3 regions of the Microbispora sp. CA-135349 genome follow, and region 3 is predicted to be linked to each of the others. Evidence: riboswitches for the same ligand, from Rfam matches in the RefSeq annotation. Region 3 holds a riboswitch; each other region holds the start of a gene.
What was found. Region 3 has a riboswitch for S-adenosylmethionine ahead of ACQPZZ_RS38505 (aminotransferase class V-fold PLP-dependent enzyme). Riboswitches for the same ligand answer to the same signal wherever they lie in the genome.

Region 1 (4,501 bases), 370 kb from region 3:
CTCCCAGTAGCAGGGTGTCTTCAACGGACCGAGCCGACGCCCGCGACGGCTTGGACCCGCTATCCCTGCGCGGGCCCCATCGCCCCGATCCCGGTTGTTGTCACTCTCGACCTCAGAGTGCCAAACAAGTATTTAGCACTCTCCCCCTGAGAGTGCAAGCGGAAGCCACTCTGACCAGCTTGGACGGTATGTCCAGAACGGCCCAGCAGGGCGTGCCGAGCGAGCCGTCGGGGCGCGCCGGCGTCTGGACTGAGGAACGCGCGCAGCGAGGAACGAGCGAGCACGTGACGAGGGCTGCGCCCCTGGCGCGCCTCCGGCACGACCCCGCCGGAAGTGAGCGACCCGACGAGCGAAGCGGGGAACACCGAGCGAGCCGTCGGGGCGCGCCGCCGGTCTGGACCGAGGAGCTGCGCGGGAGCGAAGCGACCAAGCAGCGACGAGGGCCGCGCCCCTGGCGCGCCTCCGGCACGACCCCGCCGGAAGTGAGCCCCCGGCGAGCGAAGCGGGGAACACCGAGCGAGCCGTCGGGGCGCGCCGCCGGTCTGGACTGAGGAGCTGCGCGGGAGCGAAGCGACCAAGCAGCGACGAGGGCCGCGCCCCTGGCGCGCCTCCGGCACGACCCCGCCGGAAGTGAGCCCCCGGCGAGCGAAGCGGGGAACACCGAGCGAGCCGTCGGGGCGCGCCGCCGGTCTGGACTGAGGAGCTGCGCGGGAGCGAAGCGACCAAGCAGCGACGAGGGCCGCGCCCCTGGCGCGCCTCCGGCACGACCCCCGCCGGAAGTGAGCGCCCCGACGAGCGAAGCGGGAAACACAGCGGAAGGCCCGGCTCGCGGGGGCCGCGAGCCGGGCCTTTCGATGGTCGTTGACGGGATCAGACGGCCCGAACGGCCTCCGCCTGTGGGCCCTTCTGACCCTGCGTGATGTCGAACTCAACCCGCTGACCCTGCTCGAGGGCCTTGTAGCCGTCCATCATGATTGCCGAGTAATGGACGAACACATCCTTCCCACCGTCTACCGCGATGAAGCCATAGCCCTTGTCCGCGTTAAACCATTTGACGGTGCCCTGCGCCACTTCCGACTCCTCTTGCTGGGCTGGGGACCACACCCAAGAAGCCCCCGGTTTCGTCGATCGTCCTCGACCATACCCGCGTCAAGGCGTAGGACAACAGAGTCAATCCGCAAACTACTACTTGGCGTTCGCTCAAAGCGGCACCGAAGAATATTCACTTTACCGGTGAATAGTTGAGAGCTGCACCTTTTGTCATAGCACCGTATGACTTCTTCACGGTAGAAGTGCACTTCAGGTGCTCAGCCCCGGTGCGGCGGCTCAGCCTCCGGCGACGGCGGGGATGACCGAAATCTGCACCCCGTCCGGAGTGGCGGTGTCGAGGCCGTCAACAAATCGGACGTCCTCTTCCCCGACGTAGACGTTGACAAAACGCCGAATCTTGCCCGTCTCGTCCAGGATGCGCCCGCCGATGCCGGGGTAGTCCGCGTCCAGCTTCTGCAGGACCTCGCGGAGCGTTCCCCCCTCTCCGCTCACCTCCGCGGCTCCGTTGGTGTACGTCCGGAGAATCGTCGGAATCCGTACGGAAACGCTCATTGTTCGCTCGCTTTCGTTGCTGCCGATGGGCCTTGTGAAACGCTTTCAGTTGGCGAATGCCGCACGGAACGCGTCGAGAGAGGGGCGGATGACGGCCGTGGGACGGGCGTGCTCGGCCACCGCGTCGAGCGTCTTGAGCCCGTCGCCGGTGTTCAGCACCACGGTCTCGGCGTCGGGGTCGAGGCGGCCCTCGCGCACGAGCTTGCGCAGCACGCCGACCGTGACGCCGCCCGCCGTCTCGGCGAAGACACCCTCGGTCCTGGCCAGCAGGCGGATCGCCTCCACCACCTCCTGGTCGTTCACGTCCTCCACCGCGCCACCGGTCCGCCGGGCGATGTCGAGCACGTACGGCCCGTCCGCCGGGTTGCCGATCGCCAGGGACTTGGCGATGGTGTCGGGCCGCACCGGCTGCACCACGTCCTGCCCGGCCTTGAAGGCCCGGGAGACCGGCGAGCAGCCCTCGGCCTGGGCGCCGAAGATGCGGTAGGGCCGCTCCTCGACCAGCCCCAGCTTGATCAGCTCACGGAAGCCCTTGTCGATCTTGGTGAGCTGTGAGCCCGAGGCCACCGGGATGACGATCTGGTCGGGCAGCCGCCAGCCGAGCTGTTCGGCGATCTCGTACGCCAGCGTCTTGGAGCCCTCGGCGTAGTAAGGCCGGAGGTTGACGTTGACGAAGCCCCACTTCTCGCCCAGCTCGTCACCGATGAGCTCGGAGCAGAAGCGGTTCACCTCGTCGTAGGTGCCTTCGAGGGCGACCAGGCGGCCGCCGTACACCGCGGCCATGGTGACCTTGGCCGGCTCCAGGTCGGCGGGGATGAACACGCAGGAGTCCAGCCCGGCCCGGGCGGCCGCCGCGCCCACCGCGCCGGCGAGGTTGCCGGTGGAGGAGCACGACAGGGTGTGGAAGCCGAAGTTGCGCGCGGCCTCCAGCGCGATCGAGACGACCCGGTCCTTGAAGGAGTGCGTGGGGTTGCCGGAGTCGTCCTTGACGTGCAGCGACCGCAGCCCGAGCTCGGCCGCCAGCCTGTCGGCCTTCACGAGCTTGGTCCAGCCGGGCTGGAGGTTGGGCTTGACCGCCACGTCGGCGGGGACGGGGAGCAGGGAGCGGTACCGCCAGATGTTCGCCGGGCCGGACTCGATGTCCTCCCGGCGGATCTCGCCGAACTCGTACGCCACCTCAAGTGGACCGAAACACTCCGTACAGGCGAAGATCGGGCCGAGGTCATAGAGAGCGCCACACTCGCGGCACGAAAGACCGGTGGCGGGGCCGAACTCGACGGGGTTAGCGGCAGTGTTAGCGGCAGTGCTGGTGTGCGCCATGAAGCGAGGCCTTTCCCTCATCTTCGCTCGCGACCACCCTGGCCGCGAGCCGGAATTGGCACCTGTCCCGGCCGGGCCTCGTGGGCACGAGTACGACACCGGGGAGGTTGCCGGGGCTTCGCAGGGCCGGTCCCTCCACCCCTCTGGATGAGCATGTTCAGTTGTGGGACCTTCGCGAGAAGGTCCGTGAAGTGCCGCACCGTGCGGGCGAATCGCGCCGATCGCGGCACTAGCACTGTACCCCGGCGTCCCCTGTGTCCGTTCCGTCGTCTCAAATCATGAGACGATTTGTATCAGCCGTACGCCTCGCCAAGAGCGGTCTGCACGTACTTGCGTGCCTGGTGGATACGGGACTTGACCGTCCCGAGGGGGATCTTCAGCTGGTCGGCGACCTCCGCGTAGTCGAGCTGGCAGATGTCGCGCAGCACGAGCGCCTGAGCGAGGTCGGGCCGCTCGGCCTCAAGCGCCTCCATCGCGTCGAGCAGGTCGAGCCGCGACCCGGCGATGACGCTCACCCGCCGGGGATCGGGCCGCTGCTCGGGCAGCTCCTCCGCCTGCTCCGACGAGCGCCGCTTGAGCGTGCGGTAGGTGGTCCTCGCGCAGTTCACGGTCACGATGTGCAGCCAGGTACTGAACTTGGCCCGCCCCTCGAACCTCGCGATGTTGCGCGCCACGGCGAGCAGCGTGTCCTGCGCGGCCTCCTCGGCGTCCTGCCGATACGGTAGAAGCCGCTCACAGTGCCGCAACACGTCGGGCTCGATGCGCCGCAGCAGTTCACCGAGCGCGCGATGGTCCCCCTGGGCAGCCGATCGGGCCAGGTCCTCGGTCGTGTCGTCCAGTGCCATGCCGTATTCAGCCCTCCCGCGATCGGTTGACATCCTATTGACGGAGGTCGGCTTTTATTAATCTTCCGGCATGCGCGCCCGCTCTGATCGAGGGAACCCCAAGATGAGCAGCACCGTTCTGATCGCGTCCAACCGGGGCCCGGTGTCCTTCACGCTGTCGGACGACGGCGGCCTGACCATGCGCAGGGGCGGGGGCGGGCTCGTCTCCGGCCTGTCCGAGGTGGTCAGGGACACCGACGTCCTGTGGGTCTGCGCGGCGCTGTCGGACGGCGACCGGGGCGCGGTGCGCCAGGCGCCCGGCGGGCGGCTCGACCGGGCCTTCGAGACGGGGCCGATCCGCATGCTGGACATTCCGCCCGCGGTCTTCCACCGGGCCTACAACGCCGTGGCCAACTCGACCCTCTGGTTCGTCAACCACCTGCTTTACAACACGCCCTTCGCCCCCGAGTTCGGCACGCGCTTCCGCCGGGAGTGGGAGTCGTACCGCACGTACAACGGCGCCTTCGCGCTGGCCCTGGCCGAGGAGGCGGCGCACCGCGCGCGCGTCATGGTGCAGGACTACCACCTGACGCTGACCCCGGCGATGCTCCGTGTGGAGCGGCCCGACCTGCGCATCGCCCACTTCTCGCACACGCCCTGGGCCCCGCCCGAGTACTTCGCGCTGCTGCCCGGGGACGTCATGGCGGAAGTGTTGACCGGCATCCTCGGCGCCGATCACGCCGGGTTCCTCACCG
Region 2 (4,501 bases), 2.1 Mb from region 3:
GCCGCGCATCGTCCAGGTCTTGACCAGCGTGCGGTCACGCCACAGAGCGTCCTCGATCTCCTCAGGGCGCGGGTTCGCGTGCCGTACGGCGACGGCCAGCGCCGCCGACGAGGCGACCTGCGCCTGCACCCCGCACAGCCGCCGGGCGATCGCCACCGCGTCGCCACCGCCAGCGGGCTCGACGAACTGCCGTCTCAGTCTCCAGGCGAGCACCTGCGCCCAGGTCGTCTCAGCAACCACGCCACACTTCTACACGCCGGGTACGACAAGTCGCGCGCGACCGCCGGGATGCGCGTGGGCCGGCGGACGAACCCCGGGAACCCGCGGACGCGACCAGGCGGACGTCAGCCGAGCCGGTGCAGGAGGTGGTCGCGGGCGGCGCGGTCGCCGGGGCCGCCACGCTCCTCGAGGCGCTCCGCGACGTACCGGCGGTGGGCCTCGTCCACGTTCCCGCCATACTTGAACTTGCCGTTGATCTTCTGGATCGTCAGCCGGAGACCGCGGATGCCCGGCAGGCGCCGGTGGTGCTCCGCGGGGTCGGCGAGACCGTGGTCCAGCCGGGCGAGCTGGGCGCGCAGGATGCCGAGCTTCCCGTCGGGGTCGTCGACGATCTCCGCGTGACAGATCAGCTGGACGGCGGCGTAGTAGGTCGTGGGAACGCCGAGCCGGGGGTCCTCGTCCGTGCCGGGCAGCGCCTTCCACGCCCCCTCGACGTACGCCCAGTCGCCGGCCACGGCCATGACCACGGCCGGGTTCTCCTCGACCGCCCCCCAGACCGGGTTCGGCCGGGCGAGGTGCAGCAGGATCGTGGACGCGTCCGCGAGGAGGAACTGCGTCGGCACGACCACCGGCACGTCGCGGTCGCGCCCGGACGCGATGAGGTGGCCGAACTCGTTCGCGCGGACGAACGCCAGCGCCTCCTCGTCGTCGGCGGAGTCCCAGGGATGAATCAGCACACCCTCACTGTACGCACAGGCACCCTGCCTGCCTCCTTGGCCGTGTGTGCAATACACAACATCTTCACAGGATGGACAAGTCCTCAACGATGTGCCAGCATCAGGGCCGGGTCACGAGGCCGATCGCGCCCCTGGACGATCGTCGGCTGGCAACCTCGCACATCCGCGCAAGGTGCCCTCCAGGGAAGACCTGGCCGCTGCCGGCCCGGCAGGGGCAAGCGCGGATCTCCCACCCTCCGGCATGGGATCCCCGAACGACCGAGGAATCGCGTTGCCCGCATGCCGGAACGCCGCAGCCGCGACCCGACGGCGCCCCCGCACGCCCGGACGCCCCGGACGCTCCGGACGCTCCGGGACGCCCCGGGACGCCCCGGGACGCCCCGGGACGCCCCGTGCGGCCCGGGCGCTCGCGGGCCGGTGGCGTGGTCAGACGCGTCCTCACCCGTCCAGTGCAGCCGAACGACGGCCGCGAGGCCTCGCACCCCGGCTTCTCCGAATTCCCCGAGGACGATTCATGCTTGACGACCTGCAGTTCTTCCGCACCGCCAGGGCCCTCCGGGTCTCTCCCTTCCTGATCGACGCCGCGGACCGGATCGACGCCGCCTTCCCCGACGAACTGTGCCGGCAGCTCCTCCCTCTGCTCTCCCGGCTGACGGGAACGGCCGACGACGGCAGGAACGAGGACCGCGTCCTGATGGCGCAGGACTGGCTGGCCCGCACCTGTCTCCCGGTCTGGTTGCGGGCCGCGGAGCTCGGGGATGACGCGTCACGGCTTCGCGGTCTCGCACCCCTTCGCGACGCCGAAGGCCGGGGGCGGATGGTGGAGATCGCCAAGGAGGTGGGCACCCGGGTAGGGCTCGGCGCGCCCTGCAGGGCCGAGGGCTTCCGGCTCTTCAGCCTCGCCGCAGCCGCGGCCGGCCACGCGGAGAGCGGCACGAGCCCGTGGCGGCACGTGGAATCCGCCGACCCGGACTCCGTACGGTGACCCGGGTGGCCCGCAACGCCGCCATGCGGGTGGCGCTGGCGGCGATCAGGCAGGCCGGGACGGGACCGCACCCCGGCGGCGCGAAGCCGGAGCGGCCCGACGGCGCCGCTTCCGGCGGCACCGTTTCCGGCCGCACCGTTTCCGGCGGCACCGTTTCCGGCTGCACCCCGGCCGAGCGGCGGAACGCTGCCGGCCGCGAGGAACGGGACCACGTCATGCGGGCCCGCGCCCGCGCCGCGCTCGAACCGGCCGTCGCGCTCCTGCAGCGCTCCGCGGTGGAGCTGTTCACCCACATGGCCGAGCCGCCCACGCGGAAGTGGCCGTACGAGGGCCGCACCCCCGCGGGCTGACCCGGAGCGCGAGACGGCAGATCATCTGCCTGCCGCGATCTCTAAGATGCACTTCATGTCCGCAGGGAGCGACAGACGAGGCGGCCCTGCCTCCCCCACGCACGTCCGTCATCCGCTGACGGACGCGCTCAGTTTCGTGTGGGCCGTCGTCCCGGCCGTCTCGTTGGGCCTGCTCAGCTGGCTGGTCCTCGGCTTCGCGGCGTACCGGACGAAGAGCCGGGCCACGGCCGTCGTCGCAGGCGGTCACCTGGCCGTGCTCGTGTTCCTCGTCTCGACCGCCGGGGTGCGGAACTTCCCGCAGGACGACTGGCGCAACCAGCTGGCGCTGTGGGTCTGGGTCCTCGGCGTCTGCGCGGGCGGCACCGTGCACGCTTTCGTCATACACAAGCGGGTCTTCCCTCCCCGGGCCCTGCCCGGGGAGGAGGGCCCGGCCGGCGCCACCGCGGGCGACGGGCGTCAGGTCGTGGCCGGGCCCAAGGGGATCGCGGTTCCGCTGAGTTACCTCTGGGCTCTCGTTCCGCTGCTCACGCTCGGGTTCGCCACCTTCCTGGTGGTGGGCTCCGCGGCGGTCCGCCTGCGCAGCCGCGTGCAGGCAGCGGCGGCAGCCGGATACCTCGTGCTGTTCGCGGCCCTCATCATCGTCGGCGACCCGGTCATGTCCCTGCCGGACACGGACTGGCGCGCGCAGCTGTACTACTGGTCCTGGTCGCTGAGCTCGTGGTGGGGCGGCACCTTCCACGCCTTCGTCCTGCGGCAGGCGGTGTTCACGCGACGACCGGCTCCCGTCCGGGGCCCGGTCCCGACTCTTGCGGCCGGCCCGCCCCCACCGCCGGCCCCGCCCCCGGCCGCCCCCGCCCCCTTCATCGGACCGTACCGGCTGGTGCAGCGGCTCGGCGGCGGCGGGCAGGGGGTCGTGCACCTCGGCCTCACGCCCACGGGCGAAAGGGTCGCGATCAAGGTGCTGCACGCTTCCGTCGGAACGGCCGCGGAACATGAGAGCTTCCTGCGCGAGGTCGCGGCGGCGCGGCGCGTCCCGCCGTTCGCCACCGCACCCGTCATCGACGTGGGCGTCGCCGGCGACGCCGCCTACATCGTCAGCGAGTACGTCCCCGGCCCGTCGTTGGAGACGTACGTCCGCCGGGGACGGCCCATGGACGGGGACGGCCTGATCCGTCTGGCGATCGCGACCGCCGCCGCCCTGCGGGGAATCCACGCCATGGGCATCGTCCACAGGGACTTCAAACCCGCCAACATCCTGCTCGGTCCCGACGGCCCACGTGTGATCGACTTCGGTGTGGCCAGGGCCCTCGACCACCTGACGCTGACGGCGGGGGGCGCCAAGGGGACGCCGCCGTACATGTCGCCGGAGCAGGTGTCCGGACAGCGTGCCGGCCCGCCGTCCGACGTGTTCAGCTGGGCCTCCACCATGTATTTCGCGGCGACCGGACGCCTCGCGTTCGACGGCCCGTCCGTCTACGTGATCTCCCATCGCATCCTCGGTCACCACCCGGACGTGTCGGTCCTGCCCGAGCCTCTCCGGCATCCGGCGGCCGCCTGTTTCAGCAAGGACCCCGGGACCCGGCCGACCGCCGCCCAGCTCATGCTCGCGATCACCCGATAGGCGCCGGCCCTGCCGCCCGCCGAGGCCGCCGTGACTGGCCAAGACGTCCGGCACGAGGTCATACGCGCCGGAGGAGCAGGGTGACGAACCCGAGAGCACTCCGGTAGCCGCCGAGCCACATGTCGCGATGCTCCCTCATCACGGCCAGGGCGTGGTCGCCGTCGGGCCCGGGGTTGTCCGCGGCCCAGCGCGCCAGCGTGCCGGTCCACGACCACTCGTACTCGTCCCACTCCGCCGGGTCGCTCACATGGGCGTAGACGGTCAGCCATCCCTTGGACTCGGCGGCCTCCACCGTGCCCGCGAGATCCGGGTAATCGCCGATCGCTTCGGCGGCCTCGGGAGCGGGAGGGCGTTCCCAGTAGCCCTCCCCGACGAGCGCGAGACCACCGGGCCGTACGAACCGGATGAGAGCCTCCATCGTCTCCGTCAGCCCGCCGAGGGCGTGCGTCGAGCCGACGCACAGCGCCAGGTCGTACGGCCGGGCGGCCGTGAAGGCGTCGGCCGGCATCGCGTGGAGCGTCAGCCGGTCCGCCAGGCCTCGCCTGACGGCCGCCTCGTTCGCGGCGGTCACGGCGTGCCGCGAGATGTC
Region 3 (4,501 bases):
CAGCAGCACGCAGGTGCCGATCAGCTCGTCCTCGGTGAGCCGGTCGCCGTCGTCCACCACCTGCGCGAGTGCCGAGATCATGTCGTCGCCCGGCCGCTGCCTGCGCGCCCTGGCCAGCTCGCGCAGATACTCCGCGAACTCCGTCGCCGCGCGAACGGCCGTGTGCTGGACCTCCGGTGAGGGGTTCAGCTCGTACATCCCGCAGATGTCGGCCGACCAGGGGCGCAGCAGGTGGCGATCGGCCTCGGGCACGCCCAGCATCTCCGCGATCACGGTGACGGGCAGCGGCTCGGCCACCTCCGCCAGCAGGTCGCCGCCGCCGCGCTCGACCAGTCCCTCGGCCAGCTCGGTCGCGATCTTCCGTACGCGGGGACGCAGCGACTCGACCATCCTGGGCGTGAACGCCTTGGACACCAGGCGGCGCAGCCGCGTGTGCACCGGGGGCTCCACGTCGAGCATGCCGGCCCGGATCACCCGCCAGAACGGCTCCTGGAACTCCGGCTCCGGCTCCCGGCCGAACGCCTCGTGCGTGCCCACGTGCAGGTAGGACCGGCCGAGGCGCCGGTCGCGCAGCAGCGCGTTCACATCCGCGTGGCGGGCGATCAGCCACTGGCCCGTCGGCTCGAAGAAGCTGACCGGATCGTTGTCGCGCAGGTCGCGATAGGCCTCATAGGGGTACGCCACGAACTCGGGATTCCAGGGATCAAACTTCACAATGGACAACAATACGGATTAAAGGCCTCGCTTGGGAGTGCGGGCGTGCGGGCCCGTCATGGCGTAGGTTGGGGCGATGCCGAAGCGCCGCGAGCAGCATCGCAGGGAACCCCGCGAACTCGGCGAACTCCCCTACGCCGATCACCTCGAGCCCTTCGAGGGCAGGGTGATCCAGGGCGGCGACTACGACACGGTCCTGTTCGACGGGCAGGAGTTCGAGGACGCCGACGCTTCCAATGCCCGATTCATCGAATCGGCGTTCACCTCGGTCACCTTCACCGGCGGCCGTTATCGGCGCACCCGGTTCTCCGACGTCTGGCTGAGCGGCGTGCGCTGGGTGGGCGGTGACCTCACCGAGTCCACCTGGACGGACGCGGAGATCATCATGAGTTCCCCGGCCGGTACGGCGCTGCCCGGGGCCGCGATGAACCACGTGGCCTTCCATCGGTGCAAGCTCGACTCGGTCAACCTCCGCGCGGCCGAGCTCCGTGAGGTCTCGTTCGTCGAGTGCACGCTGCGCGACGTGGACTTCATGGGCGCCACGCTGACCGGTGTCTCCTTTCCCGGCTCCACGCTGGAACGGGTGCGGTTCGACAAGGCGCGCATGTCCCGGGTCGACCTGCGCGGCGCCGTGTCCCTGGGCATCTCCGACGGTTACGACGCGCTGCACGGCGCGACCATCAGCGGCGTCCAGCTGATGGAACTCGCGCCGATGTTCGCCCACATCCTCGGTGTCACGGTCGACAACGGCTGACTTCGCCTGAGTCGCCCGCACTTGCGGTCGGGGGGCGGTGCCGGGTTATAGTGCCGTCCAGGTCATGAGTGCCAGCGTCAAGCCCCGGCTTGCTGGCCGGCAACCCTCGCGCTCGCGGCGGGGTGCCCCGGGTGAGGACCGGGCCTGGCACGAGGTGTGCCGGGCAAGCGCGGGCTCCGCCTTCCGATGCCATGGCCGGGGTCCCCGACCCCAGGAGGCATGGCGTTGTCCGCACTCACCTTCGTCCAGCAGCCCGTCGACCGCATCTCCGAGCCCGATGTCGCCCCCGTGCGCCTGCCCGCAGTCGTGGGCGCCGACCTGGAGGTGCCCGTCAGGGGCGGCAGGCTCGTGCCGTACGCGAACCTCGACTACGCGGCGAGCGCGCCCTGTCTCGAGCCGGTGAACGCCGCCGTCGCGGCGGCGCTGCCGGCCTACTCCAGCGTCCACCGGGGTGCGGGCTACGCCTCGCAGCTCACGACGGCCAGGTATGAGCAGGCCAGGCACACCGTGCGGGCCTTCGTCGGCGCCCGCCCCGATGACGCGCTGGTCTTCGTGCGCAACACGACCGACGCCATGAACCTGCTGGCCCGCAGCCTCCCCGAGGGCACCACCGTCGTCGTGTTCGAGACCGAGCACCACGCCTCGCTGCTGCCCTGGCCCGACGCCGTACGGCTCGCGCCGCCCGCCTTCCCCGGCGAGGCGATCCGGGCGGCCGACGAGGCGCTGGCCGCGATCGAGGGCCCGGCCCTGCTCGTCGTGACCGCCGCCTCCAACGTCACGGGCGAGCTGTGGCCGATCGCCGGGCTGGCCCACATCGCCCACCGGCACGGTGCGCGGATCGCCGTGGACGCGGCCCAGTTCGTCCCCCACCGCGGGCTCAACCTCGCCGCGCTCGACCTCGACTACGTGGCGTTCTCCGGCCACAAGCTCTACGCCCCGTTCGGCGCCGGGGTGCTCGTGGGCCGCTCCGACTGGCTCGCCGCGGCCGATCCGTACCTGCGCGGCGGCGGAGCCGTACGGGCCGTGGGCGAGACCACCGAGTGGAGCGACGACCCCGAGACACGGCACGAGGCCGGCACCCCCAACGTGCTCGGCGCGATCGCGCTCGCCGCCGCCTGCGACGCGCTGACCGCGACCGGCTGGGCCGCGCTGGTGCGGGAGGAGGAGCGGCTGCTCGCCCGCCTGCGCGCCGGGCTCGCCGCGATCCCCGGCGTACGCGAGCTGTCGCTGTGGGGTCAGGACCACCCGCGCGTCGGCATCGTGTCGTTCGCCGTCGAGGGCCGCACGGCCCGCGAGGTCGCCGAGGCGCTGTCGGCCGAGTGGGGCGTCGGCGTCAGGGACGGCAAGTTCTGCGCCCACCCGTTCGTCCGCCACCTCCTCGGCGGCGGAGAGCACGGCGGCGGGGAGGACGGCGGCTGCGCGGACGGCACGGTGAGCGCCGTACGCGCCTCGATCGGCATCGGCACGACCACAGAACACGTCGACCGTCTCGTCGAGGCGCTACGCGCGATCGCCACCGCCTGAAGAAGTGAAGTCAGGTCGGGGGTCTCGCCCATGAGATCCCCGATCAAGCGGCATCCGTGGGCTTCTCGCTGACGGGCAGGCGCTCCAGCCGAGCAGCAGGCTGCTGCCGTCGACACGAGACGGTGGTCGAGTTCGTCTGATGCCTTCGCCGTCTTCGCTCCCACGTGATGAGCGTGAAAGCATGGACGGCATGACGAGCGAGCAGGAGGGCACGCACCGGGAACGCATCGTGGGGATCGGCGCGGGAGCCGACGCCGTTGAGCCGAGAGAGCTGGCCACCGAGGACATGATCCTCAACATCGGCCCGCAACATCCGTCCACCCACGGCGTGCTGCGGCTGCGGCTCGTCCTCGACGGCGAGCGCATCACGGCCGCCGAGCCGATCGTCGGCTACATGCACCGCGGCGCGGAGAAGCTGTTCGAGGTGCGCGACTACCGGCAGATCATCGTGCTCGCCAACCGGCACGACTGGCTGTCGGCGTTCGCCAACGAGCTGGGTGTCGTGCTCGCGGTCGAGCGCATGCTGGGCATGCAGCCCCCGCCCAGAGCGGTGTGGGCCAGGACGCTGCTGGCCGAGCTCAACCGCGTGCTCAGCCACCTGATGTTCCTCGGCAGTTATCCCCTGGAGCTCGGTGCGATCACGCCGGTCTTCTACGCCTTCCGCGAGCGGGAGACCCTGCAGCACGTCATGGAGGAGATCTCCGGTGGCCGCATGCACTACATGTTCAACCGGGTGGGCGGGCTGAAGGAGGAGCTGCCCCTGGGCTGGCTCGACCGCGTCACCGCCGCCGTCGCGGCCGTGCGGCGGCGGCTGCCCGACATCGAGGAGCTGATCGCCGGCAACGAGATCTTCCTGGCGCGCACCCGCGGCGTCGGGGTGCTCGACCGCGAGACGATCATGCAGTACGGCGTGAGCGGCCCGATCGCGCGGGCCTCGGGCGTCGACTTCGACCTGCGGCGCGACGAGCCCTACCTCGCGTACGGCGAGCTGCCGGTGAAGGTCGTCACCAGGTCGGCCGGGGACTGTCAGGCTCGATTCCAGGTGCTGCTCGAACAGGTCAAGGTCTCCCTCGAACTGGCCGACGCCTGCGTCGAGCGCCTGCGGCACCTGCCGCCGGGGCCGATCAACCAGCGGCTGCCGAAGGTGCTGAAGGCGCCCGAGGGGCACACGTACGCCTGGACGGAGAACCCGCTCGGCCTGAACGGCTACTACCTCGTGTCGCGGGGCGAGAAGACGCCGTGGCGGCTCAAGCTGCGCAGCGCCTCCTACAACAACATCCAGGTGCTGCGCGAGATGCTGCCGGGCACCCTGGTCGCCGACATGATCGCGATCCTCGGCTCGATGTTCTTCGTGGTCGGCGACATCGACAAGTGACCAGAGCACCGGTCATGCAATCGTCCCTGGCCACCCCCGCACCAGCGCGATCGTGCCGTCGCGCATGAACCACGGGCCTCTTCCTGACCCCGGCCGACGCGATCAGGAAGAGGTATCACAAACCGGCCCCGGGT

Region 1: another riboswitch for S-adenosylmethionine. It lies ahead of thrC (threonine synthase); the one in region 3 lies ahead of ACQPZZ_RS38505 (aminotransferase class V-fold PLP-dependent enzyme).
Region 2: another riboswitch for S-adenosylmethionine. It lies ahead of ACQPZZ_RS28785 (hypothetical protein); the one in region 3 lies ahead of ACQPZZ_RS38505 (aminotransferase class V-fold PLP-dependent enzyme).

The regions. Positions count from the first base shown of each region.
Region 1 covers NZ_CP192001.1:7,989,652-7,994,152, forward strand. Annotated here, with positions in the region: gene ACQPZZ_RS36765 (cold-shock protein) at 871-1,071, opposite strand; gene ACQPZZ_RS36770 (MoaD/ThiS family protein) at 1,327-1,602, opposite strand; gene thrC (threonine synthase) at 1,648-2,922, opposite strand; SAM riboswitch class I at 2,937-3,076, opposite strand; gene ACQPZZ_RS36780 (RNA polymerase sigma factor) at 3,216-3,767, opposite strand; gene ACQPZZ_RS36785 (alpha,alpha-trehalose-phosphate synthase (UDP-forming)) at 3,871-4,501, shown strand, end outside.
Region 2 covers NZ_CP192001.1:6,272,040-6,276,540, forward strand. Annotated here, with positions in the region: gene ACQPZZ_RS28775 (winged helix DNA-binding domain-containing protein) at 1-240, opposite strand, end outside; gene ACQPZZ_RS28780 (FMN-binding negative transcriptional regulator) at 345-956, opposite strand; SAM riboswitch class IV at 1,066-1,183, shown strand; gene ACQPZZ_RS28785 (hypothetical protein) at 1,471-1,941, shown strand; gene ACQPZZ_RS28790 (hypothetical protein) at 1,947-2,291, shown strand; gene ACQPZZ_RS28795 (serine/threonine-protein kinase) at 2,347-3,912, shown strand; gene ACQPZZ_RS28800 (SAM-dependent methyltransferase) at 3,971-4,501, opposite strand, start outside.
Region 3 covers NZ_CP192001.1:8,355,054-8,359,554, forward strand. Annotated here, with positions in the region: gene ACQPZZ_RS38495 (cytochrome P450) at 1-714, opposite strand, end outside; gene ACQPZZ_RS38500 (pentapeptide repeat-containing protein) at 791-1,468, shown strand; SAM riboswitch class IV at 1,529-1,644, shown strand; gene ACQPZZ_RS38505 (aminotransferase class V-fold PLP-dependent enzyme) at 1,688-2,992, shown strand; gene ACQPZZ_RS38510 (NADH-quinone oxidoreductase subunit D) at 3,174-4,367, shown strand.